Regions from separate parts of the Stenotrophomonas sp. 01N47 genome, predicted to be linked through region 2. Evidence: riboswitches for the same ligand, from Rfam matches in the RefSeq annotation. Region 2 holds a riboswitch; the other holds the start of a gene.

Region 1 (10,459 bases), on a different contig from region 2:
GCTACCCGGCCGCCTTCCGCCGCTTCACCCCGACCTGTGACACCCAGGACATTGGTCGCTGCTCGCGCGAAGAGATCACCAACAGTTACGACAACGCCGTGCTGTACACCGATCATTTCCTGAGCAAGACCATCGGCACGCTGCAGGGCCTGCAGGACTACGACACGGCGATGATCTACCTGTCCGACCACGGCGAATCGCTAGGCGAAAAGGGCCTGTACCTGCACGGTGTGCCGTACGCGATCGCACCGGCCGAGCAGACCCGGGTGCCGATGACGATGTGGTTCTCGCCGGGTTTCGCCAGCAGCCGTGGACTGGACCTGCAGTGCGTGCGCAAGCGCTCGGCCAGCTACACCGACCACGACAACCTGTTCCCGTCGGTGCTGGGGCTGATGCAGGTGAAGACCTCGCTGTACGAGCGGGATCGCGACCTGTTCGCCAACTGCGAGAGTTAGGGTTGTTCGGCAGGGCTTGCAGCCCTGCACCTGCAGAGGCAACGGCAACGGCCGAAGCAACAGCAACAGCGGGGTTCCTGTGGGTAGGCGGGGTGGGTCCGGTTGCGGGGGACGCCGTAAATCCGTCCATGGAGGCTCGGTCGCGCCATCCATGGCGCTCACGCCCCCGCAACCGGACCCACCCCGCCTTCGACAGATTTCCGCTGCTGTTGGTGGGTGCCGACCGTTGGTCGGCACGGGGTCGGATCCGAATTTGAGTCTCGATTTCTGACAGATCTCATCCACGCATGGCGTGGATCTACTGCCATCACCGAATTGCGTCTGGGGCAGAGCCCCCTGAGTCAGGGGGCGGCCGCGAAGCGGCGGGGGTCTGGGAGCTGGTAAGTGGGGCCCACGTTTCGCGCAGCGAAGCGTGGGAGCGACAGCGCGCATGCGATGTCGCGGTCCCTGGGCGCCGCCCGGCCGACTTCCGCCACTTGCGGTGGCAACGCCTGCCCACTAGCCTTCGGCGGTCGTTCACCACCCAAGGATCGCCCGTGAAACACCGTCATCTCCTGCTGGCCGCGGCAGTCGCCGCCGCTACGCTGGCCCTGGCCGCCTGCAAGAAGGAAGCTGCCCCAGGCACCGATACCGCCAGCAGCAGCGCACCGGCCGGCGAAACCGCCGACCAGTTCGTGGCCCGCATCAATGCCGAATTCAAGGCGGCCTACCCGGAGATGACCTCGGCGCAGTGGCTGTCCTCCACCTACATCAACAGCGATTCAGAGCGCATCGCAGCCAAGGCCAACGAGCGTTCGCTGACCCAGCTCAACAGCTGGATCGAGCAGGCCGGCAAGTTCGATGGCAAGCCGATGAGCGAAGACAGCAAGCGCGCGATCCACCTGCTGAAGCTGATGTCGTCGATGCCGGCGCCGCGCGACCCGGCCAAGCTGGCCGAACTGACCCAGATCGCCACCCGCATGGAAGGCAGCTACGGCGCAGGCAAGTACTGCACCGACGCCAACGATCCCAACTCCTGCCGCCAGCTGGGCGAACTGGAGCAGGTGCTGGCGCGCAGCCGCGACTATGACCAGCAGCTCGATGCCTGGCAGGGCTGGCACAGCACCACCAAGAGCATGCGCGGTGATTACCAGAAGTTCGTCGGCCTGGTGAATGAAGGTGCCAAGGGCATGGGCTTCACCGATGCCGGGCAGATGTGGCGCAGTGGCTATGACATGCCGCCGGAGCAGATCGGACCGGAAACCGATCGCCTGTGGGAACAGGTCAAGCCGATGTACGAGCAGCTGCACTGCTATGCGCGCGGCAAGCTGGACAAGACCTATGGCAAGGACAAGGCCGAGGTGGGCAACGGCCTGATCGCCGCGCACCTGATGGGCAACATGTGGCAGCAGGACTGGTCCAACCTGTGGGACCAGCTGGAACCGTACCCGGGCGCTGGCAGCCTGGACATCACCGCGGCGCTGGAGAAGCAGTACCAGACCAACCTGAGCGCGGCGCTGGCCAAGGCCGGCAAGGATGCGAACGTGGCCGCGCAGTACAAGGCGCAGCGCGAGGCCGAACTGCGCACCGCCAAGCAGATGACCGAGCGTGCACAGGACTTCTACGTATCGCTGGGCATGCCGTCGTTGCCGCAGTCGTACTGGGACAAGACCCAGTTCATCAAGCCCGATGACCGCGACGTGGTCTGCCACGCCAGTGCGTGGGACATGAACATGGAAGGCGATGTGCGCACCAAGATGTGCATCAAGCCCAACGAAGAGAACTTCACCACCATCTACCACGAACTGGGCCACATCTATTACGACCTGGCCTACAACCCGCTGCCGCCGCTGTTCCAGGGCGGTGCCAACGATGGCTTCCATGAAGCGATCGGCGACACCATCGTGCTGGCGATGACGCCGAAGTACCTCAGCTCGATCGGGCTGGTCGACGCGCCGACCGAGAGCCGCGAAGCGGTCATCAACAACCAGATGCGCATGGCGCTGTCGGGTGTGTCGTTCCTGCCGTTCGGCCTGATGATCGACCGCTGGCGCTGGGGCGTGTTCGATGGTTCGATCACCGCGGACAACTACAACAAGGCCTGGTGGGACCTGAAGGCCAAGTACCAGGGCGTGGCACCGGCCAGCGCCCGTGGCGAGGAGTTCTTTGATCCGGGTGCCAAGTACCACGTGCCGGGCAACACCCCGTACACCCGCTACTTCCTGGCGCGCATCCTGCAGTTCCAGTTCTACAAGGGCCTGTGCGATGCCTCCGGCTTCAAGGGCCCGCTGCACGAGTGCACCTTCTACGGCAACAAGGAAGCCGGCCAGAAGTACTGGGCGATGCTGAGCAAGGGCGCCAGCCAGCCGTGGCAGGCCACGCTGAAGGAACTGACCGGCTCGGACAAGCTCGATGCCGGCCCGATGATCGAGTACTTCAGCCCGGTCAACGCCTGGTTGAAACAGCAGAACGAAGGCCAGATGTGCGGTTGGCAGGCCAGCGCGGCACCGGCGGCGAAATGAAAAAAGGGCGGATCCGCGAGGATCCGCCCTTTTCCGTTTCGGTAGCGCCGGGCCATGCCCGGCGAGCGCAGCCGCGTAATGAAAAGCCGCCGGGCATGGCCCGGCGCTACCGCGATGACGATCAGTTGCTCTTCTTCGCCGCCAGCTGCGCGGCCAGCGCGGCCTTGAATTCCTCGAAGGTCTGCCCCTTCTCGTTGGCTTCGGCCTGCGCCGCATCGCGCAGCGCATCCGAATAGATCAAACGCACCGGTGTGCCCTGCCGTTCGTGCAGTTCACCGGCCTGCATGATCAGCGCCAGCACCTGGGCGGCACTTTCGCTCTGGCCGGCGATGCGGCCATCCATGCCCAGCACCCATTCGCCATCGCGGCGGACGACGCCGGCCAGCAGCGTGCGCTGCGTGTCGCGCAGTTCGGCATGCGGCTCGACGGGCGAGGCGGTGGCGGCGGCCTTGTTGGCAGCCTGCTGTTCCTGGCGACGGCGCTGGTCGCGGCGGGATTTGGAAGAGGTCGACATCAGTGGGGCTTGCATTGCGGGGGCGCAAGGATAACCCACACCCCCTGCATGCCGGTTCACGCCGGTGCGGTAGCGGCTCAGTCCAGCACCCGCCCCTTCCGCCAGTACCCCATGAAGGTGATCGCGCGGCGATCCAGGCCACAGTCCTTCAGAAGATACCGGCGGATCGCCATCACCGCGCCGGCCTCGCCCGCTACCCAGGCATACAGCGCGCCCTCCGCGCTGGTGTCAGCCTGCTCCCACAGGATCTGCGCGTCGACGTCGATGTCGTCCAGTTCGGCGGCCTCGGCCATGGTCGAGGCCGCCGCCAGCCGCGCCTGCGCCGCCTGCAGCAACCGCTGCCCATGGGCCTGCTGCCCGCGTGGCAACCACACCAGTTCGGCCGTGGCCGGGGCCTTCAATGGCACCGCATCACCGGCCTGGGCGATCTCCAGCAGGGCCAGCGTGCGCGGCGGATCGGCCAGCCCGGCCAGTTCCTCGAGGATGCCGGCCACCGCCGGCAATGCGGTCTCATCGGCCACCAGCAGCACCTGGCCTACCCCGGCTGGCGGCTTCCATTCCCAGCCCTCGCTGCTGTCCGCACAGTCGGCATCGGGGGCCAGCAGCACCACGCGGTCGCCCGGCCGTGCATGCGTGGCCCAGCGCGAGGCCGGTCCGGTCTGGCCATGCAGCACGAAGTCGACGTCGACCTCGCACTCGCCGGCACGCAGCTGGCGGAGGGTAAAGGTGCGCATCGGCGGCCGCGCCTCATCGGGCAGTGCCCGGTAACGGGCATACCAGTCTTCGCCGCCGGGCACGTCCGGCGCGTCCTGGCCGGGCAAGGGGAAAAACACCTTGATACGCTGGTCCGGGCCTTCGGTCTTCATGCGCGCCACGTCGGCGCCGGTGAACACCATGCGGTCCAGGGAAGGAGAAATAACGCGGCGCTCCTTCAGCGCCACCTCGAACAGGCGGTAGGTCTGCTGCGCAGCCATGCGGGTACCTCATGCGACGACATCGGAATGGCTGGCTGCCGTGCACCCACGAACCGGCTCGCTGGAAACCCCAGCCTACTCCCTGCCCGCAGCGCCACAACGGATCCGCGCGTGATGACGCGCCCTACCCCTGCGCGACGCTCAATGCGCCGTGCCGGCTGCCTCTGATGCGCGCTCGCGCTGGTGCTCCCAGTACCAGAACACGAAGCCAGCCGCGAAGAAGCCCGCCTGTCCCAGTGCCAGGTGCAGCGGGTTGTTGTGCAGCAGCGGCGAAACCACGCCAGCCACCACGGTGCTGATCATCAGCTGCACGAACGCCTGCAGCGACGACGCCAGGCCGCGCTGCAGCGGATACATGTCCAGCACCGCCAGCGCCAGGATCGGGAAGATCAGCGCCATGCCCATGCCGCCAAGGAAGATCGGCATCACCGCCCACGGCAGCGCGAACTGCGGCGCCAGGGTGACGTAGCCGATGTTCAGCACGGCAGAGACCGCACACAGGGTGAATCCGAGCGCGACCTGCCGGGTCGGTGTGCTGTGCCCGGCCATGCGCCCGGACAGGAACGAACCGGTGGTCATGCCGCCGATGGTGGGAATGAACAACCACGCAAAGCCACCTTCACCCAGATGCAGGTGCTGCATCACGATGGCCGGCGCCGAGGAGATGTACAGGAAGATGCCGCCGAACCCGATGCTGCCGGCCAGGGCCAGGCGCAGGAACCGCGGATTGAAGCCGATGCGCACGTAATCGCGCAGCAACGTGCGTGGCGACAGGGCGATCCGCGCCTCCACCGGATGGGTTTCCGGCAGGAAGCGCGCGGTGGCCGCCAGCAGCACCAGCGCGAATACCACCAGGAACCAGAAGATCAGCGGCCAGCCGGCACCGCTGAGCAGGATCCAGCCACCGATGATCGGCGCGATGGCCGGGGCGATACCAAACAGCATCGACACCTGGCTCATCAGCCGCTGCGCGTCGTGGCCGTGGTACAGATCGCGGATCACCGCGCGGCCGACGATCATGCCCACGCCGGCCGACAGGCCCTGCAGTGCGCGGAACGCCAGCAGCGTGGTCAGGTCGGTAGACAACGCACAGCCCACCGAGGCGCCGACGAAGATCACCAGGCCGCCGAGGATCACCCGCTTGCGCCCCCACGCATCGGACAGCGGGCCATGGGCCAGGCTCATCAGGCCGTAGAACAGCAGGTAGACGCTGATGGTCTGCTGCACCGCCACCTCGTCCACCGCCAGGCGCTGGGCCAGCTGCGGAAACGCAGGAAAGATGGTGTCGATCGAGAACGGACCGAACATGGCCAGGCCAGCGAGCAACAGGGCCATGCGGCGGGTGGAAGGAGCAACGGCGGCGGTCATCGGGCAAGCGTCCGGCAGGGCCATGCATGACACGCACGGCGGGCGCCGATCCCCTGCAGCAGGGACGGCGCCAGATGAATACGAGAATCCCACCATCATAGGTGGGGAATGCGCGCGATGCCATGCACGGATGCACAGAACGCACGCCCGGGCCATCGGCCATTCAGCCCCGTGAGGCCCGCCCGGGCCACCGTCAGGCGCCGGCAACGAGCTATAATCGGCGGGCAACACGGTGGGAGAAGCAGGTCACCGCTGCCGAAGGCGCAACGCCCGTAATCGCTCAGGCCCGATACCACCCGTAACAGAACTCTGGAGAGACCGGTTCGATCCGGCGCCGAAGGGGCACGAAGCTGCGGTTTTCCGCGCTTTTAAACTCTCAGGCAAAAGGACAGAGGGGCGCCCGCAGACCGCCGACCGGCGGCTTGTGCCCGTGCGTGTGCCCTTTCCTGACGGATCCTTCGCCATGTCCCAGAACACCCCTTCCCTGCGTGAGCTCGAGCACCATTCGGCGTTCGTCGAGCGCCACATCGGCCCCAACGATGCCGAGATCGCGCAGATGCTCGGCGTCATCGGCCACGCATCGCTGGATGCGATGACCGATGCCATCGTGCCGGCCAAGATCAAGTCGCCGGCACCGCTGGCGCTGCCGGAGTCGATCACCGAAGTGCAGGCGCTGGCGAAGATCCGCGCGATCGCCGACAAGAACACCGTGCTGCGGAGCTTCATCGGCCAGGGCTACTACGGTACCCACACGCCGAACGTGATCCTGCGCAACATCCTGGAAAACCCGGCCTGGTACACCGCCTACACCCCGTACCAGGCGGAAATCTCGCAGGGCCGCATGGAAGCGCTGATCAACTTCCAGACCCTGTGCGCAGACCTGACCGGCATGGAAATCGCCAACGCCTCGCTGCTGGACGAAGCCACGGCCGCCGCTGAAGCGATGACCCTGGCCAAGCGCTCGGCCAAGTCGAAGTCGGACACCTTCTTCGTGCACGACGCCGTGCACCCGCAGACGCTGGAACTGCTGCGCACCCGCGCCGAGCCCATGGGCATCGTGCTGCGCGTGGGCACCCCGGCCGAAGCGCTGGAAGCGGAAGCCTTCGGCCTGCTGCTGCAGTACCCGGACACCTTCGGCCAGGTGGGCGACTACAAGGCACTGGTCGATGCCGTGCACGCGCGCGGCGGCCTGGTGGCCGTGGCCACCGACCTGCTGGCACTGACCCTGCTGGCGGCCCCGGGCGAATGGGGTGCGGACATCGTGGTCGGCAACAGCCAGCGTTTCGGCGTGCCGTTCGGCTTCGGTGGCCCGCATGCTGCGTTCATGGCCTGCCGTGACGCCTACAAGCGTTCGATGCCGGGCCGCTTGATCGGCGTCTCGATCGACGCACAGGGCAACCCGGCCTACCGCCTGACCCTGCAGACCCGCGAACAGCACATCCGCCGCGAGAAGGCCACCTCCAACATCTGCACCGCACAGGTGCTGCTGGCGGTGATGGCCTCGATGTATGCGGTCTACCACGGTCCGGAAGGCCTGACCCGCATCGCCCGCCGCACCCATCGCCTGGCCGCCATCCTGGCCAGCGCGCTGCGCACTGCCGGTGTGCAGGTCGGTGCCGACTTCTTCGACACGCTGCACGTCACCGGTGTCGACGCCGGCGCGATCCATGCCAAGGCCCGTGCCGCCGGCTACAACCTGCGTGCGATCGACAGCAGTTCGGTCGGCGTCAGCCTGGACGAGACCGCCACCCGCGCCGACATCGTCGCCGTAGGCGCGCTGTTCGGTGCCACCGTTGATGTGGACGCGCTTGATGCCAGCACCGCCGATGCGCTGCCGGCCGGCCTGCTGCGCCAGTCCGCGTTCCTGACCCACCCGGTGTTCAACACCCACCACAGCGAGCACGAACTGCTGCGCTACCTGCGTTCGCTGGCCGACAAGGACCTGGCGATGGACCGCACGATGATCCCGCTGGGCTCGTGCACCATGAAGCTCAACGCCACCGCCGAAATGATTCCGGTGACCTGGCCGGAGTTCTCGCAGATCCACCCGCTGGTGCCGGCCGAGCAGGCGCTGGGCTACAAGGAACTGATCGATTCGCTGGAAGCGATGCTGGTCGAGTGCACCGGCTACGACGCCGTCAGCCTGCAGCCGAACTCCGGTGCGCAGGGCGAATACGCCGGCCTGCTGGCGATCCGCGCCTACCACCGCTCGCGTGGCGAAGATCACCGTGACATCTGCCTTATCCCGGATTCGGCGCATGGCACCAACCCGGCCTCGGCGCAGATGTGCGGCATGAAGGTCGTGGTCACCAAGACCGATGCCAACGGCAACGTCGACGTCGAAGACATCCGCCTCAACGCCGAGAAGTACAGCGACCGCCTGGCCGCGATCATGATGACCTACCCGTCCACGCACGGCGTGTTCGAGGAAGAGGTGGTGGAGATCTGCGAGATCATCCACAAGCATGGCGGCCAGGTGTACACCGACGGGGCCAACATGAACGCCCTGGTCGGCGTGGCCAAGCCGGGCAAGTGGGGTTCGGACGTTTCGCACCTGAACCTGCACAAGACCTTCTGCATCCCGCACGGCGGCGGCGGCCCGGGCGTTGGCCCGTGTGCGGTCAAGTCGCACCTTGCCCCGTTCCTGCCGGGCAAGCTGGGTGACAACGGTCCGGTCGGCATGGTCAGCGCCGCCAGCTTCGGCAGCGCCTCGATCCTGCCGATCAGCTGGATGTACATCGCGATGATGGGCACCGAGGGCCTGCGCAAGGCCACCCAGGTCGCCCAGCTCAACGCCAACTACATCGCCAAGCGCCTGGCCCCGCACTTCAAGACCCTGTACACCGGTCGCAACGGCCTGGTCGCGCACGAGTGCATCCTGGACGTGCGTCCGCTGGAGAAGACCAGCGGCATCGGTGCCGAAGACGTGGCCAAGCGCCTGATCGACTTCGGCTTCCATGCTCCGACCCTGAGCTTCCCGGTGGCCGGCACGCTGATGGTCGAACCGACCGAAAGCGAATCGCTGCACGAGCTGGACCGCTTCATCGACGCGATGATCCAGATCCGCGAAGAGATCACCGCGATCGAAGACGGCCGCCTGGACCGCGAGGACAACCCGCTGAAGAACGCCCCGCACACGGCCACGGCCGTGACCGCCAGCGAGTGGACCCACGCCTACCCGCGCGAGCTGGCCGCCTTCCCGCTGCCGAGCCTGAAGCTGCAGAAGTACTGGCCGCCGGTAGCCCGCGTCGACAACGTGTACGGCGACAAGAACGTGATGTGTGCCTGCATCCCGGTCGATGCCTACAAGGATGATGAAGTCGAGGCGTAAGCCATCGCGGCATCGGAAATGAGAACGGCCCGCGCAAGCGGGCCGTTCTCGTTTTCCAGTAGATCCACGCCATGCGTGGATGCTTTGCCGTCATGGGTCGGGCATCTGCCCCAGGCTCAACTGCCACGACACGCCGAAGCGGTCCTGCACCCAGCCGTAGCGGCTGCTGAAATCCTGCTCGCCCACCGGCATCAGCCAGTGCCCGCCGTCACCCAGCACGCGCGCGGCACGCTCGAATGATTCGGCGCCGGAACACTCGACGAACAGCGACATCGAGGGCGTGAAGGTGAAGTCGTGCACATCCAGGCTGTCAAAGCACAGGTAGTGGGTGCCGCCGAGCAGGAAAATGGCCTGGCGGACCTGCCCGGGCGCGCCCGGGCCCGCCCCGTCCGGGTGGCGCTGCAGGGCCAGCAGGCGGAATTCGGCGAAGGCTTCGGCGTACAGGGCCAGCGCCGCTTCGGCCTGGCCGGTGAACATCAGGAAGGGACGGCTGCGCAGCATGCGGTGCTCCCGTTCGTCGGGCCGGTGATGGCCCACCCGATCAGGATGGCACGGCGGATGTGCAGCCCCCGTGGTAGTGCCGGCCGCTGGCCGGCAACGCCGATCAGGCCTCGCGCATGCGCCGGGCGATGGCGCTGCTGGCCGCGATGGTCGCCGTCAGCGCCACCATCGACAGGAACTGCAGGCGCGTATGCGCTTCACTCAGCAGCAGGCCGAAGATCAGCGCCAGGATCGCCAGCGCACAGACGGTCAGCCACGGGAAGCCCGCCATGCGGAACGGCAGGCGCGTGCCCAGGCGGTCGGCGCGACGGCGCAGCACCAGCTGCGAGACCAGCGACAACGTCCACACCAACAGGCAGGTGGAGCCGACGATGTTCAGCAGCACCGGCAACACCTTGTCCGGGAACAGCAGTTCCATGATGGTGGCAGCAAAGCCGAACAGGACGCTGGCCAGCACCGCGATCACCGGCACCTGGCGCGGATCGGTCCAGCCCAGCACGGCCGGCGCTTCGCGGCGTTGCGCCAGCGAATACATCATGCGCGAGGCGCCGTAGAGGTTGGCATTGAGCGCTGACAGCAGGGCGATCACCGCGATCAGGGTGATGGCGGTGGCCGCACCCGGAATATTGGCGACATCGAGAACCGCGGCAAACGGCGACTTCAGCGCTTCGCTCGTCCACGGCACCACGGCGATGATCACGCTCAGCGAACCGATGTAGAACACCAGGATGCGCCAGGCCACGGTGCGGATGGCACGGGCGATGCTGCGCTCGGGGTCTTCGGTCTCCGCCGCAGCGACGGCCACGATTTCGGTG
Region 2 (10,459 bases):
TTCGTCCAGGCTGCCCCCCACCCGCAGCAGCAGGGCCAGCCGCGGCAAGGGTGCCATCTCGCCCAGCGCGGCCAGCGAAGGCGGCCACTGACCGGTGGCGGGCTCGCGCAGCGCCTGGCGCTGGCCCAGCAGGGTCCAGAAGCGGCTGGGCCACTGCGCCATCGGCAGGTCGCTGGCGACCGCGGCGAAGGCGCGCATCACCGCCACCAGCGTCTGTTCGGCACGGGCGGGGTCACCGCACTGCAGTTCGGCCACGACCAGGGCACGGCGTTCGACGCCACGCAGAAATGCCGACAGCGCGCCGGCCGCGGTCGAGGAAACAGGGGCGGGCACAGCCGTCATCGGTCACTCCAAAGGTCTGCCGGCATGATAGCGGCAGCCCATCGCTGCCCGGCAGGACTTGCGATTGCAGACGCTTTCTGCTGCAGGTTGTGCACAGCACCACGCGGGAACCGGGCGATTCCTGCGTGAATGGCTGAATTCACCCTGTTTCAGCAATGTTTCACACTTAAGTTGTTGATTTTTATTACTTTTAAAGTGTGGCTATTTTTTGACCAACCGAAGCGTGAGGCCGTCGCCATCGGCCTCATACGGCGCCATGAGCCGCTAACGCACAGACTTATCCACAGAAGATGTGGATAAGACTGAATCTCCAATAGACACCGATATTTAGGTGACATTTATGATTCGCCGGAGGGCATGGCAGTCGCATCTGCCACTGCCATGCGCCCTCGCATGGGCCGTTACACTGACCCGATGCTTGCCCCTGAATCCGGCCCTGTCCCGACCCTGCAGGTTGCCCTGCCCGTGCCCCTGCCGCGCCTGTTCGACTACCTGCCACCGCAGGGCGAAGGCCCGTCGGTAGCGGTCGGCTGCCGGCTGAAGGTGCCGTTCGGCAACCGCGAACTGATCGGCGTGGTGGCAGGGCATGGGCAGGGGGAGGACAGCCAGGGGCTGCGCCAGGCACTGGCCTGGTGTGACACGACACCGCTGTTGCAGGGCGAGTTGTGGCAGAGCCTGCAGTGGCTGGCCCGCTATACCCACGCCCCCTTGGGCGAAGTACTGAGCACCGCCCTGCCCGGCCCGCTGCGGCATGGCGAACCGCTGCCCGACACCCATCACTGGGGCTGGCAGCTGACAGCCGAAGGCCATGCCCAGCGCGAGAAGCTGCGCGCCGGCAGCCGTCCACGGCAATTGGCCGAGCTGCTGGCCGAAGCCGTGGTGGACGAAGATGTCCTGTCCGCACGCATGCAGGACTGGCGGGTGGCCGCACGCAGCCTGGGCAAGCGCGACCTGGCCGAGCGCATCGCCCTGAGCGTGGCGCCGCAGCACGCCCAGCCCCTGCCCGGCCCCACCCTCAATCCGGAGCAGGCCGAGGCCGTGGCCGCGATCACCGCCACCGAAAGCTTCCAGGCATTCCTGCTGGACGGGGTGACCGGCAGCGGCAAGACCGAGGTCTACCTGCAGGCGATCATCCATTGCCTGGCGCAGGGCAAGCAGGCCTTGGTGCTGGTGCCCGAGATCGGCCTGACCCCGCAGACCCTGGCACGCTTCCGCGGCCGTCTCGGCATTGCCGTGCACGCGCTGCACTCGGGGCTGACCGACAACGAGCGCGCGCGGGTCTGGGCCGCGGCCTCGCGCGGCGAAGCACGGGTGATCGTGGGTACGCGCTCGGCGGTGTTCATTCCGCTGCCGCAGCCCGGCCTGCTGATCGTGGACGAAGAGCATGACGGCAGCTACAAGCAACAGGATGGCATCCGCTACCACGCACGCGATTTCGCTCTGGTGCGGGCCAAGGCGCAGGGCGTTCCGGTACTGCTGGGCAGCGCCACGCCCTCATTGGAAACCCTGCACAACGCCTACGCCGGCCGCTATGCGCACCTGCGCCTGAAGCAGCGTGCCGGCGATGCCCGACCACCGCGCGTGCGCATCCTCGATGTCCGCAAGCGTCCGCTGCGCGATGGTCTTTCCGCCGACGTGCTGGCCGGCATCGGCGAACACCTGCAGCGTGGCCAGCAGGTGCTGGTGTTCAAGAACCGCCGCGGCTATGCACCGGTGCTGCTGTGCCACGACTGCGGCTGGACCGCACCCTGCAACCGCTGCGATGCACCGATGACCGTGCATGGCGGTGGCCGTCGCCTGCAATGCCACCACTGCGGTGCGCGGCAGCCGGCACCACTGGCCTGCCCCGCCTGTGGCAGCCTGGCGCTGCAGCCACAGGGCATCGGCACCGAGCGACTGGAAGAACACTTGGTCAGTGCCTTCGCCGATTTCCCGGTGGTGCGCATCGACCGTGGCACCACCGCCCGCCGCGATGCACTGGAGCAGCAGCTGGCCAAGCTTGGCAACGAGCCCGGCATCCTGGTCGGCACGCAGATCCTGGCCAAGGGCCACGACCTGCCCAAGCTGACGCTGGTGGTGGTGGTGGGCATCGACGAAGGCCTGTTCTCGGCCGATTTCCGCGCCAGCGAAAAACTGGCGCAGCAGCTGATCCAGGTAGCCGGCCGCGCCGGTCGCGCGCGCGATCCGGGTGAAGTGTGGCTGCAGACCCATCATCCGGGGCATCCGCTGCTGGAGACGCTGGTCAACGGTGGTTACCACCCGTTCGCGCAGGCCGAACTCAACCAGCGCCAGGCAGCCGGGTTCCCGCCCTTCGCGCACCTGGCATTGATGCGTGCCGAAGCGCAGCAGGTCGAGCACGCCAACGCGTTCCTGCTCGCTGCGCGGAAACTGCTGGGGGAACAGGACATGGTGGAGGCCTTCGGGCCGATGCCGGCGCCGATGCCAAGGCGTGCCGGCTACCAGCGCACGCAGTTGTTGTTGTCAGCGGCGCAGCGCCCCCCCCTGCACGGGGTGCTGGCACAGCTGGTGCCGCAGTTGTACGCGCTGCCGGAGGCACGCAAGGTGCGCTGGTCGCTGGATGTGGATCCGACGGATCTGTACTGAGGACAATGCGCTGGGGTCAGAGCCCACCCGCTGCCGGGTGGGATCCGGCCCCGATGGCTTGAGGTCGGATCCCCGCAGAAAAGGGCTCTGCCCCCGAACGTCGCGCCTTCGCTTACGTCATCGGTGACATCACGCCGCGCTGGTACGCCGGGCGTTCGCGCAGGCGTGCATACCACTCGGCCAGGTGCGGCAGGTCCGGGCGCTGGATCGGAAGTTCGAACCAGGCGTAGATCAACGAGCCCAGCGCGATGTCACCCATGGCGAACGTGTCGCCCGACAGCCACGGCTGCTTGGCCAGGGTTGCGTTGGGCAGCGCCAGGAAATCACCGGCGCGCACGATCGCCGCATTGATGCGCGCCTCATCGCGGTCGGCCGGTGCGGTGCGCATGATGCCCCAGATCAGTTCGGAGTACAGGGGCGCCATCCGCGAGGTGCTCCAGTCCATCCACTTCTCGGCCTGGGCGCGCTCCATCGGATCTTCGGCATACAGCGTGCCCAGCGAATAGCGCGCACTGAGGTAGCGCACGATGGTGTTCGACTCCCACAGCGGCAGGCCGTGGTCTTCGATCACCGGCACCAGGCCGTTCGGATTCATCGCCACGTACTCCGGCGACTGCGTGCCACCGTGGCTGCCACCCACTTCGATGGACTCGTACGGCAGGCCGATTTCCTCGGCGCACCACAGCACCTTGCGGACGTTGCTGGAATTGCGGCGGCCCCAGATCTTCAACATGCGGGTTTCCTTGCGTGCAGCAGTGCGCCGCGATGGCGCGGAGCCGCTACGATACGCCCATCCACAGGGAGAGACGACATGACCGCATGGGATGCAGTGAACTACACGCTTCTGGCAGCAGGACTGGTGATGCTGGTGCTCGGGTACCGGCGCTCGAACCGCAACATGCTGCTGTGCGCCGGCGTGTTGCTGCTGGCCTTCAATGGCGTTGAAGACTTCGCCAACGGATTTGCGGAAGGCTACGCCGGCTCCAGCGCACGTACGCTGTAGCCACACCATGTCTTCTGCAGTGCTGCGCGACCGGCACACGCTGGGCAACGCCCGGCGCTACCGGTTCTTCTTCGGCAGCGCGCGTACGTAGGAGGACTTACCGTCCTTCTTCAGTTCGAACAAACCGATCGCCGCCAGCAGGTCACTTAGTTTGCCGTAACCGTAGTTGCGCGGATCGAACGAGGCCTGGTTGCCGATCTGGCTGCCGACCGGGCCCAGGTGCGACCAGCCATCCTCGCCTTCTGCCGAGGACACCGCACGGCGCAGCATCTTCACCAGACGCGTATCGCTGCGCATCTCCGCCCCGCTCTTGCGTGGGCGCGCATCATCGCTGGTGGCCTGCTCGCTGGGCGCCTGTCCGTTCGATGATTGTTCGTTCGCTGCCTGCTCCACATCCTGCACGCTGGCGTGGGTCTGGCCCAACGCTTCGAGGTAGGTGAACTTCGAGCACGCGTTGACGAAGGGTTCCGGCGTTTTCTTTTCGCCGAAGCCATACACCTTCACGCCATCGGTCAGCAGGCGCATCACCATCGGGGTGAAGTCGGCATCGCTGGACACGATCGCGAAACCATCGAGGTTGCGCGCGTACAGCAGATCCATCGCGTCGATCACCATCGCCATGTCCGACGCGTTCTTGCCCTTGCTGTAGGCGAACTGCTGGATCGGGCGGATCGCGTACTCGTGCAGCACCGCCTCCCAGCCCTTCAGTCGTGGGCTCTTCCAGTTGCCGTAGGCACGGCGGACGTTGGCCACACCGTAGCGCGCGACCTCGGCCAGGACTTCGTCGATCTTCGAGGCCGGTGCATTGTCGGCGTCGATCAACAGGGCGATGCGCTTTTCCGGTTCGCTCATGGACTCCTCACGGGCAGTTGCCTGAACCCGAGTATCGCCGATCCCGATGCACGCTGACGTGACAAGGAGCGGCCGTGCGAAGATGCCAGGCACTTCCCCCATGCCCCCCTGGAGTGAGTCGATGAGTCGTGATCGCGTCCCCCACCTGGTCGTTGTCGGCGGCGGTTTCGCCGGCCTGTGGGCCACCCGTGCGCTGGCCCGCGAACGCATACGCATCACCCTGGTCGACCGTCGCAACCACCACCTGTTCCAGCCGCTGCTTTACCAGGTGGCCACCGCTGGGCTGTCCGCTCCGGATATCGCCGCACCGCTGCGCCACATCCTCGGCCACCAGCGCAACGTGGAGGTGCGGCTGGGCGAAGTGGTGGCCATCGACAAGCAGGCCCGCCAGGTGCGCATGGCCGATGGCAGCACGCTGGACTACGACAGCCTGCTGCTGGCCACAGGCGCCACCCACGCCTACTTCGGCCACGACGAATGGGCGGACGATGCGCCCGGCCTGAAGACCCTGGACGATGCCATCGCCCTGCGCCGCAAACTGCTGCTGGCGTTCGAACGCGCCGAAGCCGAACCGGACCCGGAAAAGAAGGCGGCATGGCTGAGCTTTGCCGTGGTGGGGGGGGGACCGACCGGGGTCGAGCTGGCCGGCACCCTCGCGGAAATCGCCCGGCATACGCTGCGCAATGAATTCCGCCACATCGATCCGGCCAGCGCCAAGGTGCGGCTGGTCGAGGCCGGTCCGCGCGTGCTGTCCACCTTCCCCGAAGTGCTTTCGCTGAAGGCACGCCGGCAGCTGGAAAAGCTGGGCGTGGAAGTGATGACCGGGACGCCGGTGAGCCACATCGATGGACAGGGCTTCAAGCTGGGCGACCAGTTCGTGCCCGCGCGCACCGTGGTCTGGGCCGCCGGCGTGGCCGCCTCACCGCTGGCGCGCACGCTGGACGTGCCGCTGGACCGCGCCGGTCGCGTGCAGGTGCAGCCCGACCTGACCCTGCCTGGTCACCCGGAACTGTTCGTGGCCGGCGATCTGGCCGCACTGAACCAGGCCAACGGCAAGCCGGTACCGGGCGTTGCGCCTGCCGCCAAGCAGATGGGCAAGTACGTGGCGGACGTGATTCGCGCGCGCCTGCATGGCAAGGCAGCACCCGGGCCGTTCAAGTACGCCGACTTCGGCAACCTGGCCACCATCGGCCGCATGGCCGCGATCGTGCACCTGGGCAAGCTGCAGCTGTCCGGCGTGCTGGCCTGGTGGTTCTGGCTGGCCGCGCACGTGTTCTTCCTGATCGGGTTCCGCAACCGCGTCGTGGTGCTGTTGAACTGGGCGGTGGCGTACTGGAGCTACCAGCGCAGCGCGCGGATCATCTTCGGCGACGACCGCGAAGACCGGCGACCGAAGCGGTAGGTACTGCCGTGGGTGACCTCTCGACCGACACAGTTGATCCACGCCATGCGTGGATGAATTTCTATGCAGGCTGCATGGAGCGCAGCCACGCATGGCGTGGCTCTACTTCGGCTTCGGGTACCACAGCGCGTTGACGATGACCCAGCGCTGCTCGAAGCGGCCCATGTGGAAGTAGTCGACGAACCACGGGGTTTCCAGCCGCACCGATGCGGCGTTGCCGGTCACGTCCAGCACCGTGCAGCGGCGATCCCATTGATCTTTCGGGGTCTTCAACGCGCCCTGCTTCGTCAACGCAACCAGCTCTTCCTTCGACATCCGGCGCAGGCCCAGGCGTTCGTCCGGTGTATCACCGAGCACCGCACGTTTGGCCAGGTCCGGATGCAGGGAACGGGCGACGCGCTGCGGGTCGGCCTCCAGCTGGCCATCCACGTAGTCATGGCAGGTGGCTTCGATGGCTGCGATCGTGGCGGCGTCGGCGGCAGGGCTTGCTGCTGCGGAAAGTGCGAACAACAGGGCAACGGTGGACATCCGGGTCTCCAGCGCTGAGGGCTGGGCGATCATGGCATGGCCGGATGCGCCCCATCCACGCATGGCGTGGATCTACTGCAACAGCCACGCCAGTTTGCGTTCGCGCGGCTGCCGCTTGAGCTCCCATTCGGCACGTGAGGCCGCTGCCCGGTCCGGGTACTCGCGCACCGCCAGGACCCGCAGTGGTGGCCGCGACCGGGTGTAGCGGGCCCCCTTGCCGGCCTGATGGGCAGCAAAACGGGCCTGCACGTCGGTGCTGATGCCGGCGTAATAGCTGCCGTCTCGGCATTCGAGCAGGTACAGGAACCACGGGCGGGAGGGCGAATCCATGGCCGGATTATGCCGTGCTGCACTGCAGCGGATATACTGGCGACCGAATGCAGGAGAGAGGCGCCGCGCTGGCGCCCGCCGAAGGCGCAGGCTCCCATGATCGCTCAGGCCGGTGGGCTGGAATCCCACCAACCATGCATTCGACTCGCCGAGCTGGAGAGAGGTCACCGGGCACGCCCGGGACGATCCGCCGAAGGGGCACGCGGCTCACGCCGCTGAACTCTCAGGCAAAAGGACAGCGGGAGCGGCACCGGTCATCGTCATCCCGTCATTGCGCAGGCAGTGGCGGTATGTGCGCATGGCCGGCCCCACCGCGCCCGGAGCCTGTCCCATGCTGCTGTCCATCATCTACCTGATCGCCATTTCCGCCGAAGCCATGACCGGCGCCCTGTCTGCCGGCCGCCGCCGCATGGACCTGTTCGGCGTGGTCATGATCGCCTGTGTCACCGCCCTCGGCGGCGGCTCGCTGCGCGACATCCTGCTTGGCCACTATCCGCTGGGCTGGGTGAAACACCCGGAGTACCTCGGTTTCACTGTGTGCGCCGCACTGATCGCCACCTGGGTGGCGCGCTGGATGCACCACTTCCGCCGCACCTTCCTGGTGCTCGATGGCCTGGGCCTGATCGCCTTCACCCTGATCGGCTGCTCGATCGCGCGCGAGGCCGGCCATGCACTGCCGATCGTGCTGATCGCCGGCATGCTCACCGGCGCCTTCGGCGGCGTGCTGCGCGACATCCTCTGCAACGAGGTGCCGTTGATCTTCCAGAAAGAGCTGTACGCCATCATCTCGCTGCTGACCGGTGCGGTGTATCTGCTGTTGCTGCACTGGGGCGTGGCCGATGCTACGGCGATCCTGTGCTGCCTGGGTGGTGGTTTCGCTGTGCGTCTGCTGGCCATCCACTACCGCTGGGAAATGCCCAAGTTCGTGTACCACGACGAAGTGCATTGATCGTTTGACGGTGGTGCCGGCCGCTGGCCGGCAGCACTGCGCACGCCTGCAGATTCCAGCAGGTTGCCAGCCGGCAGCCGGCATTTCTGGTTGGGTCGCATGACCAAGGTCACGCGGCGACGGCCCCCGTAAACCGCTACCATTAGCGCCCCGTCGCACGCGCGACGGCATCCAGCCACGCCGCGTCCGCGGCCCCGCCAGACAATCCCCCTCCCCCGCTGCCCGTGGCCCTTCGTGGTGCCGACGGGCCCGCATGACCCTGCGTGCGCGCAGGGCGCAGGATGCCCATGTCTGTCGCCGAAAATTCCCGCTCACGTCGTGCCCGCCTGTTGCTGGTCGTTGCCGGTCTTGCCCTTGTCGCTGGCCTGGCGTGGTGGCTGTGGCCGCGGGCCGAGGCGGGCAGTGGCGAAGCCGGCAGCGGCAAGACGGTGCCGGTACGCATCGCCCTTGCCAGCGCCGAGCCGCTGGTGCTGCGGATGAAGGCGGTCGGTACGGTCACTCCGCTGCACAGCGTGGTGGTGCGCAGCCGCGTGGACGGCGAACTGATGCGCCTGCATTTCCAGGAAGGTCAGCAGGTCAACGCCGGCGACCTGCTGGCACAGATCGATCCCCGCCCCTACCAAGTGAAGCTTGCGCACGCACAGGGTACGCAGCAGCAGAACATGGCCGAGCTGGAGAATGCCGAGCGCCAGCTGCAGCGCTACCGCGAACTGCAGCGACAGAACTACGTGTCGGCACAGGAACTGAGCGACCAGCAGAGCAAGGTGCGGCAGCTGCAGGGGCGCCGCCTCAGCGACCAGGCATCGGTGGACGAAGCACGCCTGCAGTTGCAGTACACGCGCATCATCGCCCCGGTCAGCGGCCGTGTCGGCCTGCGCCGGCTGGACGTAGGCAACCTGGTGCACGCCAGCGATACCGAAGGCCTGGTCACGCTGGCGCAGACGGCGCCGATCAGCGTGCTGTTCACCGTGCCCGAGCCGGAGCTTCCCGCCCTGCTCGATGCGGTGCAGGCGCAGCCGGCGCTGGCGGTGGAAAGCTGGGACCGCGAAGAACGACGGCAGCTCGCCAGCGGCACCCTGTCCAGCGTCGACAACCGCATCGATACCGCCACCGGCACGCTGAAGCTGCGCGCGCAGTTCGACAACACCGACCAGGCGCTGTTCCCCAACCAGTTCGTCAATGTGCGCCTGCAGCTGGGTGAGCATCCCGCGCTGCTGATTCCCGATGCTGCCGTGCAGTTCGGCAGCCAAGGCAACTACGTGCACATCGTCGACAAGGACAACAAGGCACAACGTCGCTCGGTGCTGCTCGGCCCGGCCGACGACGGACGCGTGGCGGTGCGTTCCGGCCTGGTGGCTGGTGACAAGGTGGTGATCGAAGGCATCGACGGGCTGGAAGACGGCACCGCGGTGGAGATCATCACCGAGGAGGCATCGACCAAGGCCGGCGCATGAACCTCTCGCGCGCCTTTATCCTGCGCCCGGTCGCCACCACCCTGCTGATGGTGGCGCTGCTGCTGTCCGGGGTACTGGCCTATCGCCTGCTGCCGGTGGCGGCGCTGCCGCAGGTCGACTACCCGATCATCCAGATCACCACGCTGTACCCCGGTGCCAGCCCCGAGCTGACCACGCGCACCATCACCGCGCCGCTGGAGCGCCAGCTCGGGCAGATTCCCGGCCTGAAACAGCTGTCGTCCACCAGTTCCGGTGGTGCCTCGGTGATCACCCTGCAGTTCGGCCTGGAGGTGTCGCTGGGTGTGGCCGAACAGGACGTGCAGGCGGCAATCAACGCGGCCGGCAGCTTCCTGCCCGGTGATCTGCCGGTGCCGCCGGTGTACCGCAAGGTCAATCCGGCCGACACGCCGATCCTGACGCTGGCGGTGACTTCGCAAGGCCTGTCGCTGCCGCAGGTGCACGATCTGGTCGACACCCGCATCGCCCAGCGGTTGGCACAGCTGCCGGGGGTGGGCCTTGTCAGCCTGGCCGGTGGCCAGCGCCCCGCCGTGCGCATCCAGGTCAATCCGGGCGCACTGGCCGCCAACAACCTGGGCATGGACCACATCCGCACCGCGATCGCCGCAGCCAACGTCAATCTGCCCAAGGGTAGCTTCGATGGCCCGATCCGCGCGGTGATGCTCGATGCCAACGACCAGATGCGCAGCGTGGCCGAATACCGCGCACTGGTGCTGGCCTGGCGCGAGGGCGCACCGCTGCGGCTGGGCGATGTGGCGACCATCACCGATGGTGCCGAGAACCGCCAGCTGGCGGCATGGAGCGGCACCACCCCGGCGGTGCTGGTGAACATCCAGCGGCAGCCCGGCGCGAACGTCATCGCCGTAGTCGAACAGGTGCGTGCCTTGCTGCCGCAGCTGCAGGCCACGCTGCCGGCCGGCGTGCAGATGACCGTGCTCAGCGACCGCACCGAATCGATCCGTGCTTCCGTGCGCGGC

What was found. A riboswitch is a leader RNA that binds a small molecule or an ion and turns the genes downstream of it on or off. The one in region 2 is predicted to bind glycine.
Region 1: linked by a shared signal. The riboswitch ahead of gcvP (aminomethyl-transferring glycine dehydrogenase) and the one ahead of AC1DKR_RS13875 (trimeric intracellular cation channel family protein) in region 2 are both predicted to bind glycine.

Annotation. Positions count from the first base shown of each region.
Region 1 covers NZ_JBFTQU010000004.1:78,670-89,128, reverse strand. The annotation lists gene AC1DKR_RS08530 (phosphoethanolamine transferase) at 1-455, shown strand, start outside; gene AC1DKR_RS08525 (M2 family metallopeptidase) at 992-2,956, shown strand; gene AC1DKR_RS08520 (hypothetical protein) at 3,078-3,470, opposite strand; gene AC1DKR_RS08515 (siderophore-interacting protein) at 3,548-4,444, opposite strand; gene AC1DKR_RS08510 (multidrug effflux MFS transporter) at 4,586-5,812, opposite strand; glycine riboswitch at 6,112-6,214, shown strand; gene gcvP (aminomethyl-transferring glycine dehydrogenase) at 6,276-9,143, shown strand; gene AC1DKR_RS08500 (VOC family protein) at 9,234-9,644, opposite strand; gene AC1DKR_RS08495 (amino acid permease) at 9,748-10,459, opposite strand, start outside.
Region 2 covers NZ_JBFTQU010000006.1:66,906-77,364, forward strand. The annotation lists gene AC1DKR_RS13835 (hypothetical protein) at 1-342, opposite strand, end outside; gene AC1DKR_RS13840 (primosomal protein N') at 757-2,946, shown strand; gene AC1DKR_RS13845 (glutathione S-transferase family protein) at 3,059-3,679, opposite strand; gene AC1DKR_RS13850 (hypothetical protein) at 3,758-3,949, shown strand; gene AC1DKR_RS13855 (NYN domain-containing protein) at 4,007-4,801, opposite strand; gene AC1DKR_RS13860 (NAD(P)/FAD-dependent oxidoreductase) at 4,923-6,203, shown strand; gene AC1DKR_RS13865 (nuclear transport factor 2 family protein) at 6,306-6,731, opposite strand; gene AC1DKR_RS13870 (GIY-YIG nuclease family protein) at 6,804-7,061, opposite strand; glycine riboswitch at 7,102-7,191, shown strand; glycine riboswitch at 7,205-7,308, shown strand; gene AC1DKR_RS13875 (trimeric intracellular cation channel family protein) at 7,393-8,010, shown strand; gene AC1DKR_RS13880 (MdtA/MuxA family multidrug efflux RND transporter periplasmic adaptor subunit) at 8,298-9,464, shown strand; gene AC1DKR_RS13885 (multidrug efflux RND transporter permease subunit) at 9,461-10,459, shown strand, end outside.